Linked DNA regions of Indioceanicola profundi. The protein of the gene in region 1 interacts with the protein of each later gene in a pairwise test. Links are inferred from orthologs where the notes say so. Each region holds a gene or a part of one and is shown on either strand. Other genes may lie near its edges. The genes, in order: ptsN and trkA.

The links.
Region 2: the proteins of ptsN (region 1) and trkA interact in binary tests that used the Escherichia coli proteins (3 or more experiments, as listed by UniProt). The link is inferred for Indioceanicola profundi from one-to-one orthologs.

What each region holds. Positions count from the first base shown.
Region 1 is NZ_CP030126.1:51,870-60,943, forward strand. What follows is about bases 3,864-6,814. They hold ptsN (PTS IIA-like nitrogen regulatory protein PtsN), read left to right. Parts: upstream 3,864-5,085; coding sequence 5,086-5,544; downstream 5,545-6,814. Other genes in these bases: rpoN (RNA polymerase factor sigma-54), read left to right, coding at 3,864-4,261; hpf (ribosome hibernation-promoting factor, HPF/YfiA family), read left to right, coding at 4,402-5,034; DOL89_RS00295 (pyrimidine 5'-nucleotidase), read right to left, coding at 5,604-6,335; DOL89_RS00300 (YccF domain-containing protein), read right to left, coding at 6,403-6,814. In the rest of the region: DOL89_RS00260 (ribonuclease D), read left to right, coding at 1-5; LPS export ABC transporter periplasmic protein LptC, read left to right, coding at 214-921; DOL89_RS00270 (LptA/OstA family protein), read left to right, coding at 918-1,853; lptB (LPS export ABC transporter ATP-binding protein), read left to right, coding at 1,860-2,666; more of rpoN, read left to right, coding at 2,741-3,863; more of DOL89_RS00300, read right to left, coding at 6,815-6,834; DOL89_RS00305 (sodium-dependent transporter), read right to left, coding at 7,009-8,385; DOL89_RS00310 (DUF2934 domain-containing protein), read right to left, coding at 8,773-9,074. UniProt on the Escherichia coli protein: Seems to have a role in regulating nitrogen assimilation.
Region 2 is NZ_CP030126.1:1,341,371-1,350,311, forward strand. The notes cover bases 2,171-4,988. They hold trkA (Trk system potassium transporter TrkA), read right to left. Parts: upstream 4,359-4,988; coding sequence 2,982-4,358; downstream 2,171-2,981. Other genes in these bases: DOL89_RS06385 (D-amino-acid transaminase), read right to left, coding at 2,171-2,931; ntrX (nitrogen assimilation response regulator NtrX), read right to left, coding at 4,470-4,988. In the rest of the region: GTPase HflX, read right to left, coding at 1-959; RNA chaperone Hfq, read right to left, coding at 1,018-1,266; DOL89_RS06380 (HAD family hydrolase), read right to left, coding at 1,349-2,053; more of DOL89_RS06385, read right to left, coding at 2,050-2,170; more of ntrX, read right to left, coding at 4,989-5,876; DOL89_RS06400 (sensor histidine kinase NtrY-like), read right to left, coding at 5,881-8,166; ntrC (nitrogen regulation protein NR(I)), read right to left, coding at 8,418-8,941. UniProt on the Escherichia coli protein: Part of the constitutive potassium transport systems TrkG and TrkH. May regulate the transport activity of TrkG and TrkH systems. Binds to NAD(+) and NADH.

The DNA.
Region 1 (9,074 bases):
ACTGAGCGTTCCATCCGGCTATAGCCGTCCTGTGGCGGCGGTCACAGCACCCGCCCTTCCGCTTGGCTAGGGATGGAGCATTGGAACCGAAGGGCCCCCGGTCGTTTGACCTGTGATTCCGCCCTCGGCTAATCTCCCGCCGGTCTGTCAGGCAGACCGGCGGGTCCTCGGCCCGGGCGGGCCAGTCGAACCGGAACCGGACCACCAGGCAAAATGACGCCAGCCTCCGCCGATAATGGCGATACCTCAGCGCAACGCCCCGCCGGCTCCGCCAACGCACGGCGAGATGCCGTGGCGGACGCGCTGTCGCCGCAGGCGCGTCGTGGCCGGGCCGCCGACCCGCACGCCCATACCCGCGCCGTCAACATGGCCAAGGTGGCGTTGCCGGCGCTGGCGGCCCTGATCCTGCTGGTCATCGCCGTCTGGCCGCTCTTCACCGGACCCGGGGAGGTGCGGCAGGCCGGCCCCGAGGCCGGGGGGCTGGAGATGGTGGATGCCCGCTTCGTCGGCACCGACCCGAAATCCCGTCCCTTCGAGGTGCGGGCCGAGCGGGTGGCCCAGTCCGGTGGCACCGAGAGCGCGGTGGAGCTGGTGAAGCCCAGGGCGGAGATCACCCTGCCCGGCGGGGAGTGGATCACCCTGTCCGCGGAGGCCGGGCGCTACGATCGGGACAGCGGGAAACTGTTGCTCACGGGACAAGTGGCGCTCTACCACGATGGCGGCTATGAGTTCATGACCGACCGGGCGGAGCTGGATACAAAGCAGGGCATTGCCTGGGGCGATGCCGCGGTGCGCGGGCAGGGGCCGATCGGCACGATCGAGGCTGGTGGTTTCCGCATCACGAACGAGGGTGACACGATCGTCTTCACCGGGCGTTCCCGCCTGCGGCTGGAGAACGGGACGGAGCAGGAACCGGGATGAGCAGGGTGGTGCGACGGACACGGGTTCTGATCGGTACGGCGGCGCTGGGCGCTCTGCTGCTGCCTGCGCTTCTGGCCGCCCCTGCGGCGCTGGCCCAGCCCGCCCGGCTGAATGTCGGCGGCACCGATTCCATCGAGGTGGTGTCCGAAGGCGGATTCGAGTTCCACGACGGCGAGCGTGTTGCCGTGGCCCGCGGCGGCGCGGTGGCGACCCAGGGGGAGCTGTCGGTCAAGGCGGATACGCTGGCGGCCTATTTCCGCAAGCGCCCCGACGGCAGCAACGAAATCTACCGCCTGACCGCGGAGGGCGGGGTGCGGATCGGCACCGCGAGCCAGACGGCGCAGGGCGACCGCGCGGTCTATGACGCGGACCAGCGCGTGGCGGTCCTCACCGGCGAGGATCTGCGCCTCACGACGGAGCAGGACGTCATCACGGCAGAGCAGAGCCTGGAGTTCTGGCGCGACCAGAACCTGGCCGTGGCGCGCGGCGACGCCTTGGCGACCCGCGGCGAGAACAAGGTCCGCGCCGACCGGCTGGTGGGTCTGCTGGAGGAGGACGGGAGCGGCAACCTGCAGATCACCCGCATCGATGCCGAGGGCGGGGTGGTCATCACCACGCCGACCGAGGTGGCCCGCGGCGAACGCGGCACTTACGACATGCAGAGCCGGCTCGCGTCCCTGACCGGGAATGTCCGCATCACCCGCGGGCAGAACCAGCTCTCCGGCGCTGCCGCCGAGGTGGATCTGGAGGCTGGCACCAGCCGTATCCTGGCCGGCGCCGCCGACAAGGTGCGCGGGCTGTTCATTCCCGATCCCGGCAATGGCCAGCCGCCGCTGGCCGATGCCCCCGCGACGCCCGCGCCCGTCGACGTCTCCGTCCCAGGGGCGGCGCCAGCCGCCCAGCCCGAATCCCCGGCCCCCACGCCAAGGTAAGACGACATGATCCGCACCCAGACCCCGGCCGCCAAGGCCAATGGCGAGGCGCAGACCGACGGCACGGCCGGTCCCCGGCTGGTGGCGAGCAGCACCGGCCTCGTCGCCTCCAAGCTCGGCAAGGCCTACAAGGGGCGACCGGTCCTGCGGGATGTCAGCCTGTCTGTGAAGCGGGGCGAGGCGGTGGGGCTGCTGGGGCCGAACGGCGCCGGCAAGACCACCTGCTTCTACATCATCACCGGCCTGATCCTGCCCGACTACGGCACCATCGAGCTGGACGGCACCGAGGTGACAGAGCTGCCCATGTACCGGCGCGCCCGGCTGGGCATCGGCTACCTGCCGCAGGAGGCCAGCATCTTCCGCGGCCTGTCGGTGGAGAACAACATCCGCGCCGTGCTGGAAGTGGTTGAACCCGACCATGATGCCCGCGAGCAGATGCTGGACGAGCTGCTGGCCGAGTTCTCCATCAGCCATCTGCGCCGTACCCCCTCCATCGCCCTGTCAGGCGGCGAGCGGCGGCGTGTCGAGATCGCCCGGGCCCTGGCCAGCCAGCCGCACTTCATCCTGCTGGACGAGCCCTTCGCCGGCATCGACCCCATCGCCGTGAACGACATCCGCGAGCTGGTCAGCCATCTGCGGGAGCGGGGCATCGGCGTGCTGATCACCGACCATAATGTCCGCGAGACGCTGGACATCGTCGATAGGGCCTACATTCTGCACGACGGTATGGTACTGATGGAGGGACCCCCGTCGGAGATCGTGGCGCACAAGGATGTGCGTCGCGTCTATCTGGGGGAACGCTTCAGCCTGTAGACGCCGGGGACGGAACCGACGACACTCCCCGGTCGAGGGGGCGGTTCTGTAACCTTATGTGTGTCCGGCAGTAGATGGCGCTCCAACAACGGCTCGATCTGCGGCAAAGCCAAGCGCTGGTGATGACGCCCCAGTTGCAGCAGGCGATCAAGCTGCTGCAACTCTCAAACGTCGAGCTGTCCGAATTCGTCGACCGCGAGCTGGAACAGAACCCGCTGCTGGAGCGGGACGACGGCGAGCGGGACCGCGATCCCGCCGCCAGCGGCGTGGACCGGGAAGACCCCGTGCCGGAGCGGGTCGAGGTTTCCACCCGCGACACGGTGGAGCTGGCGGCCTCCGACCGCATCGCGTCCGACGGCGACTCTCCCCTCGATACCGATTACGACAACATCTACACCAATTCCTCCGCCGTCGATCAGGATGGCGGCGGGGAGGCGTTCGGCACCTGGTCCGGCCGCAGCGGCAGCTTCGAGGATGAGGACGGCACCGCCGCCGACCGGCTGTCGGACGGGCTGAACCTGCGCGACCATCTGGAAGAGCAGATCACCATGGACATCCCCGACCGGATGGACCGCATGGTGGCCTATGCCCTGATGGATCATCTGGACGAGGCCGGCTACTTCACCGGCGAGCTGCCCGCCATCGCCGAGCAGCTCGGCTGCGGAGAGGAGCGGGTGCAGGGCGTGCTGGCCCGGATGCAGCGCTTCGATCCCTCCGGCATCTTCGCCCGGTCCCTGTCCGAGTGCCTGGCCATCCAGCTCCGCGAGCGGGACCGGCTGGACCCCTGCATGCAGGCGCTGCTGCAGAACCTTCCCCTGCTGGCCGCCCGCAACATTCCGGCTCTGCTGAAGGTCTGCCAGGTCGATCAGGAGGACCTGATGGACATGGTGACGGAGATCAAGGCGCTGAACCCGAAACCGGCGCTGGCCTTCGACCATGAGCCGGTGCAGACCGTGGTGCCGGACATCCTGATGCGCGCCGCCCCGTCGGGCGGCTGGATCGTGGAGCTGAACACCGACACCCTGCCCAAGGTGCTGGTGAACCAGCGCTATTACAGCCGCATCCAGGGCACGGCCAAGTCCAGGACGGACAAGGAATACATCGCCGAACGCTTCCAGTCCGCGAGCTGGCTGGTGAAGAGCCTGCATCAGCGGGCGAACACCATCCTGAAGGTGGCGACCGAGATCGTGCGCCAGCAGGACGCCTTCTTCCTGCACGGGCTCCAGTTCCTGAAGCCGCTGATCCTGCGCGACATCGCCGAGGCCATCGGCATGCACGAGTCGACGGTCAGCCGCGTGACCACCAACAAATTCATCGCCACGCCGCGCGGGGTCTTCGAACTGAAGTACTTCTTCACCTCCGCCATCCAGGGGGCTGACGGACAGGCCGCGCATTCGGCTGAGGCCGTGCGATTCCGGATCAAGGGCCTTATCGACGCCGAGAAGGCCGACGATATATTGTCGGATGACAAGATCGTCGAAATCCTCCGGTCCGAGGGGATCGACATTGCGCGCCGGACGGTCGCAAAGTATCGTGAGGCGATGAAGATATCCTCCTCCGTGCAGCGTCGAAGGGAGAAGGCTCTTGGCTTGTGACCGTTTCGCCAGCCATGCCTGCCCCGGACGGCCCAAGGATCGACGACCTGCCCGGCCCTGGACTACGGTCCAGGGCATGCCCGCCGCGACCGCGGCCGTGACCATCACGCACTGACCACGCTTCCAAATACGGGTCCACCATGCACGTTACCGTCAAAGGCAAGCAGCTTGACGTCGGCGATGCCCTGCGCACCCACGTCAACGAGACTCTGACCAATCTGGTGGGAAAGTACTTCTCCAACCCGATCGATGCGCTGGTGGTCCTGTCCAAGGATGCCGGCCTGTACACGGCGGATATCCAGGTCCATGTGGGCCGGGGTATCCTGCTGCAGTCCAATGCCCAGGCATCCGAACCCTATCCCGCCTTCGATGCGGCGGCGGAACGGGTGGCGAAGCGGCTGCGCCGGTACAAGCGCCGCCTGCGGGACCACAATGCCCGGCTGGCTACGGCCGCGGAAGTGGCGCTGCCGGCCCGCAAATACATCATCGAGGCGCCAGCCGACGAGATGGACGGCGCGGAGACGGATGTCGGCCTGGATGGCGGCGCGGAGAGCGCCGACGGGGCCCCCATGATCGTGGCCGAGATGAAGACCGACATCGAACTGTTGACGGTCTCGGAGGCTGTGATGCGCATGGATTTGGCCGACATCCCGGCCCTGATGTTCCGAAACCGGGCACATGGGGGCCTGAACATGGTCTATCGCAGGCCCGACGGGAATGTCGGTTGGGTCGATCCGGCGGATTCAGGCGCGGCCAAAGAGGCCGGAGCGTGATCCATGCTGCTCCAACGACAAATTCCCTCCGCCTCCCTCGCGTATCTCCTGATGAATGACCTCATAACGCCGGACGGCATCCTTCCAAACCTGCGAGCAGGTTCCAAAAAGCAGGCCTTGCAGGAACTGGCCCGCAAGGCCGCGGAGCTGACCGATCAGCATGAGCGCGCCATCTTCGACGTGCTGCTGGAGCGGGAGCGGCTGGGCACCACCGGCGTCGGGCGCGGCATTGCCATTCCGCACGGCAAGCTGCCGGGCCTGACCCAGGTGACGGCCGTGTTCGCCCGGCTGGAGAAGCCGGTGGATTTCGAGGCCATTGATGAGCAGCCTGTGGATCTGATGTGCCTGCTGCTGGCCCCGGAACAGGCCGGCGCCGACCATCTGAAGGCGCTGGCCCGCGTCAGCCGCCTGCTGCGCGACCCGGTGCTCTGCGACAAGCTCCGCGGGGCGGAGACGGCGGACGCCATCTACGCTCTGCTCGCCCAGACGGAGCAGAGCGACGCCGCCTGAGCGACCGCTTCCGGTACTGGAAGACCGGGCGGTCCCGAGCGCCCCAAGCCCCCGACAGATCAGCCCTTCGCCAGCACGTCCAGCCAGCCGACCAGATCGTCGGTGACATGGTGGATGTGGTCGCCATGACCGATCCCGCCGCCATCCGGACGGGACCAGTCGGCTTCGCTCCGGACCCACACGGTGGTCATCCCCATGGCCGCCGCAGGGACCAGGTTGCGGGCGATGTCCTCCACCATGACGGCCGCCTTCGGCTCCACGCCGAAACGCTCGGCGAAGACGGCATAAGGCCGCGGGTCGGGCTTGGGCACGTAGTCGGCCGCCACGATGTCGAAGATGCCGTCGAACCGGCCGGCGATGCCCAGCCGGGCCAGCACATTCTCCGCATGGCGGGTGGAACCGTTGGTGTAGACCAGCTTGCGTCCCGGCAGCCGGGCCAGCGCCGCATCCAGGCGGGAATCGGGGCTGATCGGCGTTACGTCGATGTCGTGGACATAGTCCAGGAACGGCACCGGATCGATGTCGTGCTCCACCATCAGTCCGCGCAGCGTGGTGCCGTAATCGCGGAAATACCGCTTCTGCTTGGTCCGGGCCTCCTCATACGGGATGCCGAAATGGCCGGCGATGAACTCGCCGATGCGGCGATCGACCTGGGCGAACAGGTTGCACGCGGACGGGTACAGCGTGTTGTCCAGGTCGAACACCCAGTCCCGTACATGACGGAACAAGGACGGGTCGGGCGGGGTGGCGGTCAGGCTGGCAGGGCCGGCGGGAATGTTGGTCTGTGTCATGGGGCGGAGAATGGGGGGTGACGATGGCTGCGGCAAGTGCCGGATCGTCCACCCCCGTCTTTCCGCCTCAGCCCCGGCCGTAGCGCAACTGGTCCATCATGTCGCGGTCCACGATGGTCTTGCCGATGGGGGCCAGGGACAGGCCGGCGAACTTGAAGTGCTGCCAGCCGAAGGGGATGCCGATGATGGTGATGAACAGGCCGACACCGGCCACCACATGCCCGATGGCCAGCCACCAGCCAGCAAAGACGAACCAGACGATGTTGCCCAGCAGGCCGAGCGGGCCCGTGCCGACATCCTCCTCGCCGTAGAACCGATCGCGGTTCACCGCGGTCCGGCCGAAGGGCCAGAGCATGTAGAGGCCGATGGTGAAGGCGGCGCGGGCCCAGGGAATGCCCACGATGGTCAGGATCATGATGATTCCGGCCAGGAACCAGGCCAGGGCCAGATTCCAGCCGAACATCAGAATCCAGACGATATTGAGGATCAAAGCCAGCATTGGCGCGGTCCTTCCTGCTGCGGCGGCCCGGCCCTTCCGGCGGGGAAGGGGCGGGACCTGGGAAACGGCCGGGCGGGACCGTGGGTTTACATCCTCGACATGGGAAGTTCCCCGGCAGAAGAAAAGGGGGGCGGCCCCAGGTCGAGGCCGCCCCCTGTCACCGCACGTCCAGGTTCAGCCCAGGATTTTCTGGATGGCGACCGCCGCCACGCCGACTGGTGCGACGAAGCGGATCAGGAAGCGCCAGAAGCCGAACAGCGCCTCGCTGTCGAAGCCAAGCTCCCGCCGCAGGGTCTCGCTGCTTAGCACCCAGCCGGTGAACACCGCCATCAGCGCCCCGCCCAGGGGCAGCATGATGGAGGAGGTGACATAGTCGATGGTGTCGAACGGGGTCCGGTCGCCCAGGACTTTAACGTCCGACCAATCATTGAAGGACCAGACGGTTGCCAGGCCCATCACCCAGGCCACCAGCCCGATCAGGACGCACAGCAAAGGCCGGGACAGGCCGCTCCGCTCCTTCAGGGTGGCGACGATCGGCTCCAGCAGCGAAATGGAGGAGGTGATCGCCGCCACCGCCAGCAGCAGGAAAAACACCGCCCCCACGATCATGCCGAACGGCATGCTGCCGAACGCGACCGTCAGGGTGACGAACACCAGCCCCGGCCCCTCTCCGGGGTTCAGCCCGCTGGCGAAGACGATGGGGAAGATGGCGCAGCCGGCCAGCAGGGCCACCGACGTGTCGGCCAGGGCCACCGTCACGGCCGTCTTGGGAATCGAGACGTCCCGAGGGAGGTAGCTGCCATAGGCCAGCATGGTGCCCAGCCCGATGGAGAGGGAGAAGAAGGCCTGTCCCGCCGCGGCGATGACGACATCCACCGTGATGGCGGAGAAGTCGGGACGGAACAGGTAGGCGACGCCCCGCAGGAACTCGCCCTCCACCATGGCATAGCCCACCAGGAAGAGCAGCATGATGAACAATGCCGGCATCATCCAGGTGACGAACGCCTCGATGCCCTTGGTCACGCCGCCGGCCACGATCGCCACGGTCGCCACCATGAAGATGCTGTGCCAGACCAGAAGCTGCTCGGGATTGGCCAGCAACGCGCCGAACACCTCGGCGGTCCGCTCGGCATTCGCGTTCGCCAGTTCGCCGGACAGCATCTCGGGGATGTAGGCGACGGCCCAGCCGGCGACCACGCTGTAGAAGCTCAGGATCAGCAGGGCCGCGATGACGCCCATGCCGCCGATCCATCCCCAGGCGGTCGTTCCGCCATGGGTCCGGCCCAGATGGGCGAGCGCTGCCGCGGGGGCCCGCTGCGCCATCCGGCCCAGCATCAGCTCGGCGATCAGGATCGGCACGCCGAACAGCAGCACGATCCCGAGATACATCAGCACGAAGGCGCCGCCGCCGCCGGTGCCGGCCATGTAGGGAAACTTCCAGATGTTCCCCAGTCCCACGGCCGATCCCACGGCCGCCATGATGAACGCGAAACGAGACGACCAGTGGGGCATACCGCCCGAATCCCCTGCCGCCTGGTTGGAAACCTGCACGGCCCTTACCTCCCCATGATTGGACGCGCCGGGGCGCCAGGGGATGTGCCGGGAGCCTCGCCCCTTCTTCTTGTCCCGCCGGTACCGGCCCATGTCCGAAGCCGGGCATGGTGCTCAAACCGTAGGACGGACGCAAGTTTTCCACGATTTCGTGCTGCCGCGGGATGCAAACCTTCCCGCTGGCCCGTTCCGCTGGCAATGGCAGGGCCGGTCAGGCGGCCAGCTGGCGGTGCGAAGGGTGTCGCCCGGATGCAGTCACGCCTGTGGATGCGGCAGGCCGCATCCACAGGCGTGACCAGGTCGCCCAGCCAAGCGAAATGCGGTAACGTCGCCGCCTCGTCGCCGGGCTGCGACTCGGGGGCGCGGTACCGGCGCGCACCCTCCGGATCAGCGCTCCGCGGCCTCGCGCTGGTTCTGGTGGCTGGGGGCGAGATTGCCCTGCTCCCCCTGGTCGGTCAGGCCCGGCACCTCGCCCTGGTTCTCGGCGATGAAAGCCGGCTCCACCGGCTGGTCGCGGGTCGCGACGTCGTCGGGGCCGTGGGACGGGTTGGGGCCGCGGGTCATGGCGGCATTGTCATGCTGCGCGATCAGCTCGGAGGCCATGTCCCAATGCTCCCGCTCCCTGCCCTCGGGGCGGCCTTCACGCTCCCAGATATCGTGGGCCTTCTGGCGGATACGGTCTTCCAGGC
Region 2 (8,941 bases), 1.3 Mb from region 1 along the record:
TCCCGTTCCTCCTCCGGCAGCAGATCGACCTTGTTCAGCACCTCGACCAAGCGGTCGTCCGTGTCCGCCGTGATGCCGAGGTCTTTCAGAACCTGCTCCACATCGGCCTTCTGGGCCTCTGTGTCCGGGTGGGAAACGTCCCGGACATGCAGGATGATGTCAGCGGCCTGAACTTCCTCAAGCGTGGCGCGGAACGCTTCCACAAGCCCGTGCGGCAGGTCGGAGATAAAGCCGACCGTGTCCGACAGGATGATCTTGCGATTCGACGGAAGCACGATGGACCGCATGGTCGGGTCCAGCGTGGCAAACAGAAGGTCCTTGGCGAACACCTCCGCCCCGGCCATCCGGTTGAACAGCGTCGACTTCCCGGCATTGGTGTAGCCGACCAGCGCCACCACCGGATAGGGCACCTTCTCCCGCGCCTTACGGTGCAGGCCGCGGGTGCGCCTCACCTCATCCAGTTCACTCTTCAGCTTGACAATGCGGTCGCCGATCAGCCGCCGGTCCAGCTCGATCTGGCTTTCGCCAGGACCGCCGAGGAAGCCGAAGCCGCCGCGCTGCCGCTCCAGATGGGTCCAGGACCGGACGAGACGGGAACGCTGATATGTCAGCGCCGCCAGTTCGACCTGCAACTGGCCCTCACGGGTCCGGGCGCGGGCGCCGAAGATTTCCAGGATCAGGCCGGTGCGGTCGATGACCTTCACCTTCCATTCCCGTTCCAGATTGCGCTGCTGAATGGGCGTAAGGGCATGGTCGACGATGACCAGTTGAGCCTCGGCCTCCTCGGCGCGCCGCCCGATCTCCTCCACAGCGCCGGTGCCCAGAAGGGTGGCCGGACGCGGGCGTGTGACACGCACGCAGGTGGCGAATGCGACTTCGAGATCAATGGCGAGTGCAAGCCCGGCCGCCTCTTCCAGGCGCGCCGCGGGAGCGCGGCTGTCGTCCCGGTCGCCGGGCATGACCGGGTGGATGACGACGGCGCGGGTTGCAGGCCCGCGCACGTCGGAAACAGATATATTAGTCGTGGTCGGCCTCCTTGGCCGGCTCAAAAAGCTGAATCGGGTGAGCCGGCATCACAGTCGAAATCGCGTGCTTATAGACAAGCTGCGAATGGGCATCGCGGCGCAGAAGCACGGAAAAATTATCGAACCAAGTGATGATACCCTGTAGCTTCACGCCGTTGACCAGAAAGACGGTGACGGGCGTCTTGTTCTTACGGACGTGATTCAGAAATACGTCCTGAACGTTCTGTGATTTTTCTGACATTGGAGCAGCCTCGCTTTGCTCAGTTTTTTGGGGTTCTTACGAACCCAGACGACGGATGCGGCGAGTCTGCCGGAAGCCCCGGTCACGGACGCGCCGCCGCCTTGACGGATATGGTATCACCAATCCGCTGCACCAAGGCGGAAATCGCAGCACAGCCATCCAACCGATATGCCGGCGGGAAACGGTCCAGGTTCGGCCCATCGGTCGGGGTCGAGCCGACCAGAACAGGAAGACATCCGGCCCGGTGTGCGCATTCCATATCGACATCGGCGTCCCCCACGAACCAGACATCCCGCCCAGGCGGAATGCCCGATGGTGACAAGGCCATTTCAACCGGCGCGACTGCCGGCTTGTCCGTCGGTGCATCCGTAGCGCCGACCAGCCGTCCGAAGTAGCCGTCCCAACCCAGATGCGTCGCTTCGGCACGAAGGAACTGCCCCTTCTTGTTGGAAACCACCGCCAGATAGATACCGCTCGCATGCAGTTCCTTCAGCAGCCTCTCGGCTCCTGCCAGCGGTTCCAGGTAGGCGATGTGGTTCTGCTCGAAGTGGGCATAGAAGATGTCCCGCGCGCGGTGCCAATCGTCACCGAAGATCGTCGGGAAGCTGTCCCGCAGGCTGTGGCGGATGCGCTTATAGCCCTCCTCCATGGTCCAGGGTTCCATCCCGAACGCGGTCAGGGCAGCGTTGATCGAAGCAACGACGCATCCCCAGTTGCTGACAAGCGTGTTGTCCCAATCGAACAGGATGGCCCGGGGCAGCGTGTCGGGAATGGTGGCGGTCATCATGCATTCTCCGCCGGCAGCGGCACTGGATCGGGCGTGCCGACATGGTTCATATAGGCCTGTCGCAATTGCCGGCCGAGCGGTCCCGGCTTTCCGTTCCCGACAGGCTTCCCGTCGATGCTGGTAACCGGAAGGACGAAGGTGCTGGCGCTTGAGATGAAGGCTTCTTTCGCCCGGTACGCCTCATCCAGGGTAAAGGCGCGCTCCTCGAACGGGATTCCGAGGCCCGCGGCAAGGCGGATCAGGCTCTGGCGGGTGATGCCGTTGAGGATCAGACTACTGGCCGGGCGGGTGACCAGCGCACCCGCCTCCGTCACGATCCAGGCATTGGAGGAACAGCCCTCCGTCACTGTGCCGTCCGGATCGATCTGCCACGCTTCGAAAGCTCCCTTCTCCACTGCCTGCTGCTTGCCCAGAACCTGCGGCAGCAGGCTGACCGACTTGATGTCGCGGCGCAGCCAACGGATGTCGGGGATGGTGACGACCGGAACGCCGTCCGCCAGTTGCCGCGGGCTCTGGAATTTGGTCCGGCGGCAGGTCAGCACCAGCGTCGGGGCCGCCTTGGCCGGGAACTTGAAATCGCGCGGCGCCCGGCCACGGGTGATCTGGATATAGAGCAGCGCATCGGCCATGCGGTTCCGGACGACCATCTGCCGCATGATCATTTTCAGCGTCTGCGGCGTGACCGGCCAAGCGATGCGGAGTTCATCCAAGGAGCGGGCGAGGCGTGCCAGATGACCTTCCTCGTCCGCCAGCCTGCCGTTGACCACGGTGACGACCTCATAGACGCCGTCGGCAAACTGGAAGCCGCGATCCTCGATATGGACCGTGGCACTGTCATGCGGCACGTACCTGCCGTCGACATAGGCGATGCGGGGCATGGACGGACAGGCTCCGGGAGCTTCGAGAGGTTTGAAGCGGCAATCGGAGTTCAGAAGAACTCGAGCCGCACGGCGAACATCTTCTCCACCTTCTTCACCTGCCCGACCTCCGCCAGGATGATGACGCGGTCGTTCGGCTTCACCACGGTGGAGGGGCGCGGAATGATTACTTCGCTTCCGCGCACGATCGCCCCGACGATGACCCCGGCCGGCAGCCGGATGTCCCGCAGGGGCTGGTTCACCAGCGCGGATGTCTCCAGCGCTTCCGCTTCTATCACCTCGGCGAAGCCCTCGCGCAGGGAATGCACCGCCTTGATGCGTCCGCGCCGGACATGCTGGAGGATCGACGATACGGTGATGGAGCGCGGGCTGACCACCGCGTCGATGCCCAGCGGGTGGACCAGTGGCTGGTATGTGGTCTTGTTGATCAGCGTAATTGCCCGCTCGCAGCCATACCGCTTGGCCAGCAGGGAGGCGAGGATGTTGCCCTCGTCATTGTTGGTAACGGCCACCACCGTCTCGCTGGCGCGGACATTAGCCTCTTCCAGGATGTCCGGGTCGAGGCCGTCGCCGTGCAGCACCATGGTCCGCGACAGACGCTGCGCCACATACTGGGCGCGTTTGCGGTCTACCTCAATGATGCGGGCAGAGACCTGGGCGTGCTTCTCCTCGATCTCCTCGGCCAGACACAGGCCGATATTTCCACCGCCGATGATGATCACCCGGCGGGCTTCGGGCTCCTCATGGCCGAAAGCGGCCATCGCGCGGCCCACATGGTTCGTATCGGCAACGAAATAAACCTCGTCCCCGGCCAGCATCTGGTCGTCGCCGGAGGGGATGATGGGCTTCTCGTTCCGGACTATGGCCACCACCTCGATGTTGAGGTCCGGGAACAGGCCGGTGAGTTGGCGCAGCGGCGTGTTGATGATCGGGCAGCTCTCCGTGCAGACGACGCCGACTACCCGCACCTTGCCGTCGGCCAGCGGGATCATGTCAAACGCGCCCGGCACCTGAAGGCGGCGGGCGACCGCCCGAGCCACTTCGATCTCCGGAGAGATGATGACGTCGATGGGCAGGTGGTCGCGGCTGAACAGGTCTGCCCAGATCGGCTGCAGATAGCTCTGGTGGCGCACGCGGGCGATCTTGGTTGGCACGTTGAACAGGCTGTTCGCCACTTGGCAGGCCACCATGTTCACTTCGTCCGCCAGCGTCACCGCGATGATCATATCGGCATCCGCCGCCCCCGCCTGCTCCAGCACGTTGGGGTGGGAGGCGAAGCCGACCATGGCCTGGACATCCAGCGTGTCGCTGATCTTCTGGATCAGCTCTGCCGACTGGTCGATGACGGTGACGTTGTTGCCTTCCGACGCAAGGTACCGGGCGATGTTCGACCCGACCTGACCTGCGCCGCAAACAATGACTTTCATGCGTGGATCACCACGTTAATGCCAATCGGGCGGCACTGTGAGCAATGCCGCCCGCATCATGCCCGAGCCTTGCCAGGACTGGAAGCCTGTCCATGGCGCGGCGGACGGCGTCTATTCCACCCCGACCCGCGCACCGTTTTTTTCGGAACCATGCACGCCCAGGGACTTGAGCTTGCGGTGCAGGGCGGAGCGTTCCATCCCGACGAAGGCTGCCGTGCGGGAGATGTTGCCGCCGAACCGCGTGACCTGGGCCAGGAGGTATTCCCGCTCGAAGACCTCGCGCGCCTCACGCAGCGGAAGCCCCATGATCTCGCCGCCCTTCTCCCACTTCAGAACGGTCGGGGTGATCGCGCCGATCTCCGGCGGGAGCATGTCGGCGCGGATCGGCTCCGTCGGTGAGCCGGACACCATGATCAGCAGCCATTCGACCACATTGCGGAGCTGCCGCACATTGCCGGGCCAATCATAGGCCTGGAGCGCCGCCATAGCATCCTCGCCGAAGGTGCGGAGCGGCAGACCCTGCGCCTCCGCAGTCTTCTGCATGAAATGGCGGGCCAGCAGTGGAATGTCATCGCGGCGGTCGCGCAGGGGCGGCACCTTCAGCGGCACGACGGACAGACGATAGAACAGGTCCTGACGGAACCTTCCCAGTTCGATTTCCGCGGTGAGGTCATGATTGGTGCTGGCGATCACCCGCACATCCACCTCGACCCGGCTGGAGCCGCCGACCCGCTCAAAAGTCTGCTCCTGCAGGACGCGCACGATCTTGCCCTGGGTTTCCAGCGGCATGTCCGCGACTTCGTCCAGGAACAGCGTACCGCCATGCGCCTGCTCGAAGGTGCCGACCTTGCGCCCGCCGCCATCCACCGGGTGTTCCGTCCCGAACAGCTCCACCTCCATCCGATCCGGACGCATGGTGGCGCAGTTCAGCGCGACGAAAGGCGCATCGGCCCGGCGGGAGCGAGCGTGGATCATCCGCGCCACGATCTCCTTGCCGCTGCCGGGTGGACCGCTGATCAGGACGCGTGAACCGGTCGGCGCCACCTTCTCTACCGCGTGGCGGAGCTGATTGATCGGGATGCTCTTGCCGACGAGTTCTCCATCCACGCCGACGCGGCCCCGCAGCTCCCGGTTCTCGCGACGGAGACGCGCCGCCTCGATCGCACGCTCCACCAGAAGGATCAGCCGGTCGGCCTTGAACGGTTTCTCGATGAAGTCGTAGGCGCCCTTCTTGATGGCGGCGACAGCAGTTTCGATGTTGCCATGGCCGCTGATCATCACGACAGGCACGTCCGCATGGTCGCGCTTCAGCTCATCCAGGATCTGAAGGCCATCCAGGCGGCTTCCCTGGAGCCAGATATCCAGGATGACGAGGCTGGGCCGGCGTGCGGCAACAGCGGCAATCGCCTGGTCGGCGTCAGCCGCTTCCCGCGTTTTCATGCCCTCGTCTTCCAGGATGCCGGCGATCAGCATCCGGATGTCGGTCTCGTCATCGACGATCAGAATGTCGTGTGCCATGCTTTCAGCCCTTCCGCCCGGCCACTACGGTCTCCGGCTGCGGGGCGGACTGCCCCGGCTCGGTGACCGTCGCGGTTAGGGTGCGCGGCAGCACGAGGCTCACCCGGGCGCCACCGCCCGACCGATCCTCAAGCGTCAGCGCCCCTCCGTGGTCTTCCATGATTTTCTTCACAATCGCCAATCCGAGCCCAGTGCCCTTGGCCCGGGTCGTCACATAGGGTTCGACCAGCCTGTCGCGCTCATCGACCGGCAGTCCCTTTCCGTTGTCCTCCACCGAGATCACCACATGGTCATCGACCGCGCGGACCCGCACGGCGACAAAACCGGGCGGCTGGCTGCCGCCCCCGGCCTCGTCCCGCCCTTCGATGGCTTCTATCGCGTTCTTCAGCAGGTTGGTCAGCGCCTGCCCGACCTGACGGCTATCGCAGACGGTCACCAGCGGCGTCGCGGGCAGATCCTGTTCGAACCTGATGCTGCCATGGGCCGTGGCCTGGAGGAAGACAGCCTGCCGGCATAGTTCCTGGATCGCCACGGGTTTCATCACCGGCTGCGGCATCCTGGCGAAGGCGGAGAACTCATCCACCATGCGGCCGATATCGTCGACATGGCGCACAATGGTGTCGGTCATGGCTTTGAAGGTCTCCGGATCGCTGGAGATTTCCTTCAGGTATTTGCGGCGCAGCCGTTCCGCCGAAAGCTGGATGGGTGTCAGCGGGTTCTTGATCTCGTGCGCGATGCGTCGCGCGACATCCGCCCACGCGGCCTTGCGCTGGGCCAGCAGCAGTTCCGACACGTCGTCGAAGGTGACGACGAAGCCGCGGATGTCGCCCCCGACCACCTCCGCCGCCACCCGGACCAGAAGGGTACGCACATGGCTGCCGCGGCGGATCTGGACCTGCCCTTCCACAAGCTTGCCGGGCCGGCGACGGATGCTGTCCATCAGCTCCTGCATTTCCGGCGCGACCTCCTCAAGCGGGCGGCCGATCAGCTCCTCAGGACCACCGACATTCAAGAGCTCCACTGCAGACAGGTTGGGGAGATTGACCCGGCCGTCCTGGTCCAGCCCGACTACGCCCGCCGAAACCCCGGCCAGCACCGCCTCCGTGAAGCGGCGGCGGAGATCGAGCTGGCGGTTGACCTCCATCAGTTCGCCCCGCTGACTCTCTAACTGGCCGGTCATGCGGTTGAAAACCTTGGAGAGTGTCGACAGCTCGTCGTCCTGATCGCCCGCGGCTTCCGGCACCCGGGCCGTCAGGTCACCGTCGCTCACCCGTTCGGCAGCGCCGATCAGAGCACCAATCGGCAGCACCAGATATGTGGCGAAGTTCAGACCTGCCCAGATCGCACCCATCAGCAACAGCATCGCGACGACAAGGAAAATCAGCGTCAGGCGTGTCTGCAGGTCGAAGCGCTTTCCCTCCAGCTCCCGGTATTCGTTCACCGCGCTCTGGGTGGACTCCATCGAGGCGAGGACCTGGGCCTCCACCGGGCGGCCCACATACATGAAGGTGTCGAACTCGGGATCGAGACGGACCAGCGCCGTGACCCGATCGCCTTCGTCACCGACCACGACATTTCCGGCACGGGCGCGGTCCAGATCGCTGGTGGGCACCTGATCCGGCCGGAAACTGAACAGCAGCCCGTGCCGGGCCATTTCCTGCCCGCGGCCATCGAAGACGACGATTTCCGTAAAGTTCCGATCGATGGCCAGCAGGAACAAGAGCTGCCTCAGCCGCTCCGGCTCAAGCAGGATGAACTGCCCTCCTTGCCGCTGCAGGTCCGCCGCAGCGGCCAGAAGATCGGCCTCAATGGTCCGTTGATGTTCCTTCAGATAGGCCTCGGCCACGGCCAGCGCTTCGTTCACGGCCGTGCTGACCCGTTCGCTGAACCAGGACTGAACTCCGACATAGAAGAATATGGCGGCAAAGGTCGCCATGATGATGGCGGGCAACGCCGTGAGCAGTGAGAAGATCGCGACCAGCCGTGCATGCAACTTGGCCCCGGCCAGCCCGCGCCTGCGTTCCAGCCACAGCATCACAATGCGCCGTGCCGTCACAACGCCGAGCAGGAGCAGCAGCACGAGATTAAGAGTGAGAAGCAGACTGACCGTATTGGGATCGTTGCCGAAGGGCGGCAGATCCATCATGGCGGTGTAGGTCGCCATGCCCGAAGCGATGGCCGCCAGGGCCAGCACCACGGCCAGCCTGTTTCCGAGATTGTACCGCCCGGACCATGCGGAGACCCGCCGCCACCAAGGCGACGGGCCGGCTCCGGCCTGTGTATCGCTCATGCTCACGGCTCCGCGGCCCTTCGTTGCATACGCCCACGGGTCGCATCACCTGTGGCGGCAGCGGAGTCAGTGTTTCGATCCGGCAAGGGGCTACCCTGGTTCCCAAACGATCCCGGTCGGGCGAACCATCGTAGGAAGCACGCCCGATCTGGACTGTTACCAGATTGCTACACCTTGCGCCAGTGCAACGCCGTGGGCGGGCGTGATCTTCTGCGGTATCAGGCAGGCGGGGCGCTGATCCGTGCCCTTCGCTATTTCAGTCCGCGTACCACCTGGATTTCCAGATCGCGAATCTTTTTCCGAAGGGTGTTGCGGTTGAGCCCAAGCATATGCGCGGCCTTTATCTGATTGCCCTTCGTGGCGACCAGGGACAGCGATAGCAAGGGCCTCTCCACCTCCCGCAGGATGCGGTCATAGAGACCGGCGGCCGGGACCCCGTCCTTGTGGGCCGCGAAGTACTCGCGAAGGTGCCGCTCCACCGCAGCGCCCAGCCCCTCGTTGGCAGGCTCCGGAGCCTGGGCAGCCGACGGGGTGGCATCCGTCAGCTCCTGCTCGATGGCATCCAGGCCGATCACCTCCTGCGAGTAGAGGGCGGCCAGTCGCCTGACAAGGTTTTCAAGCTCGCGCACATTGCCCGGCCAGCGATAGCGCTTCATCCGTTCCAGCGCGGCGTTATCCAAGCTCTTCAGCGGGAGCCCCTCGGCCGCGGCCGTCTGGAAAAAGTGACGGGCCAGGGCCGGCACATCCTCTGTCCGCTCCCGTAGGGGCGGCAGAC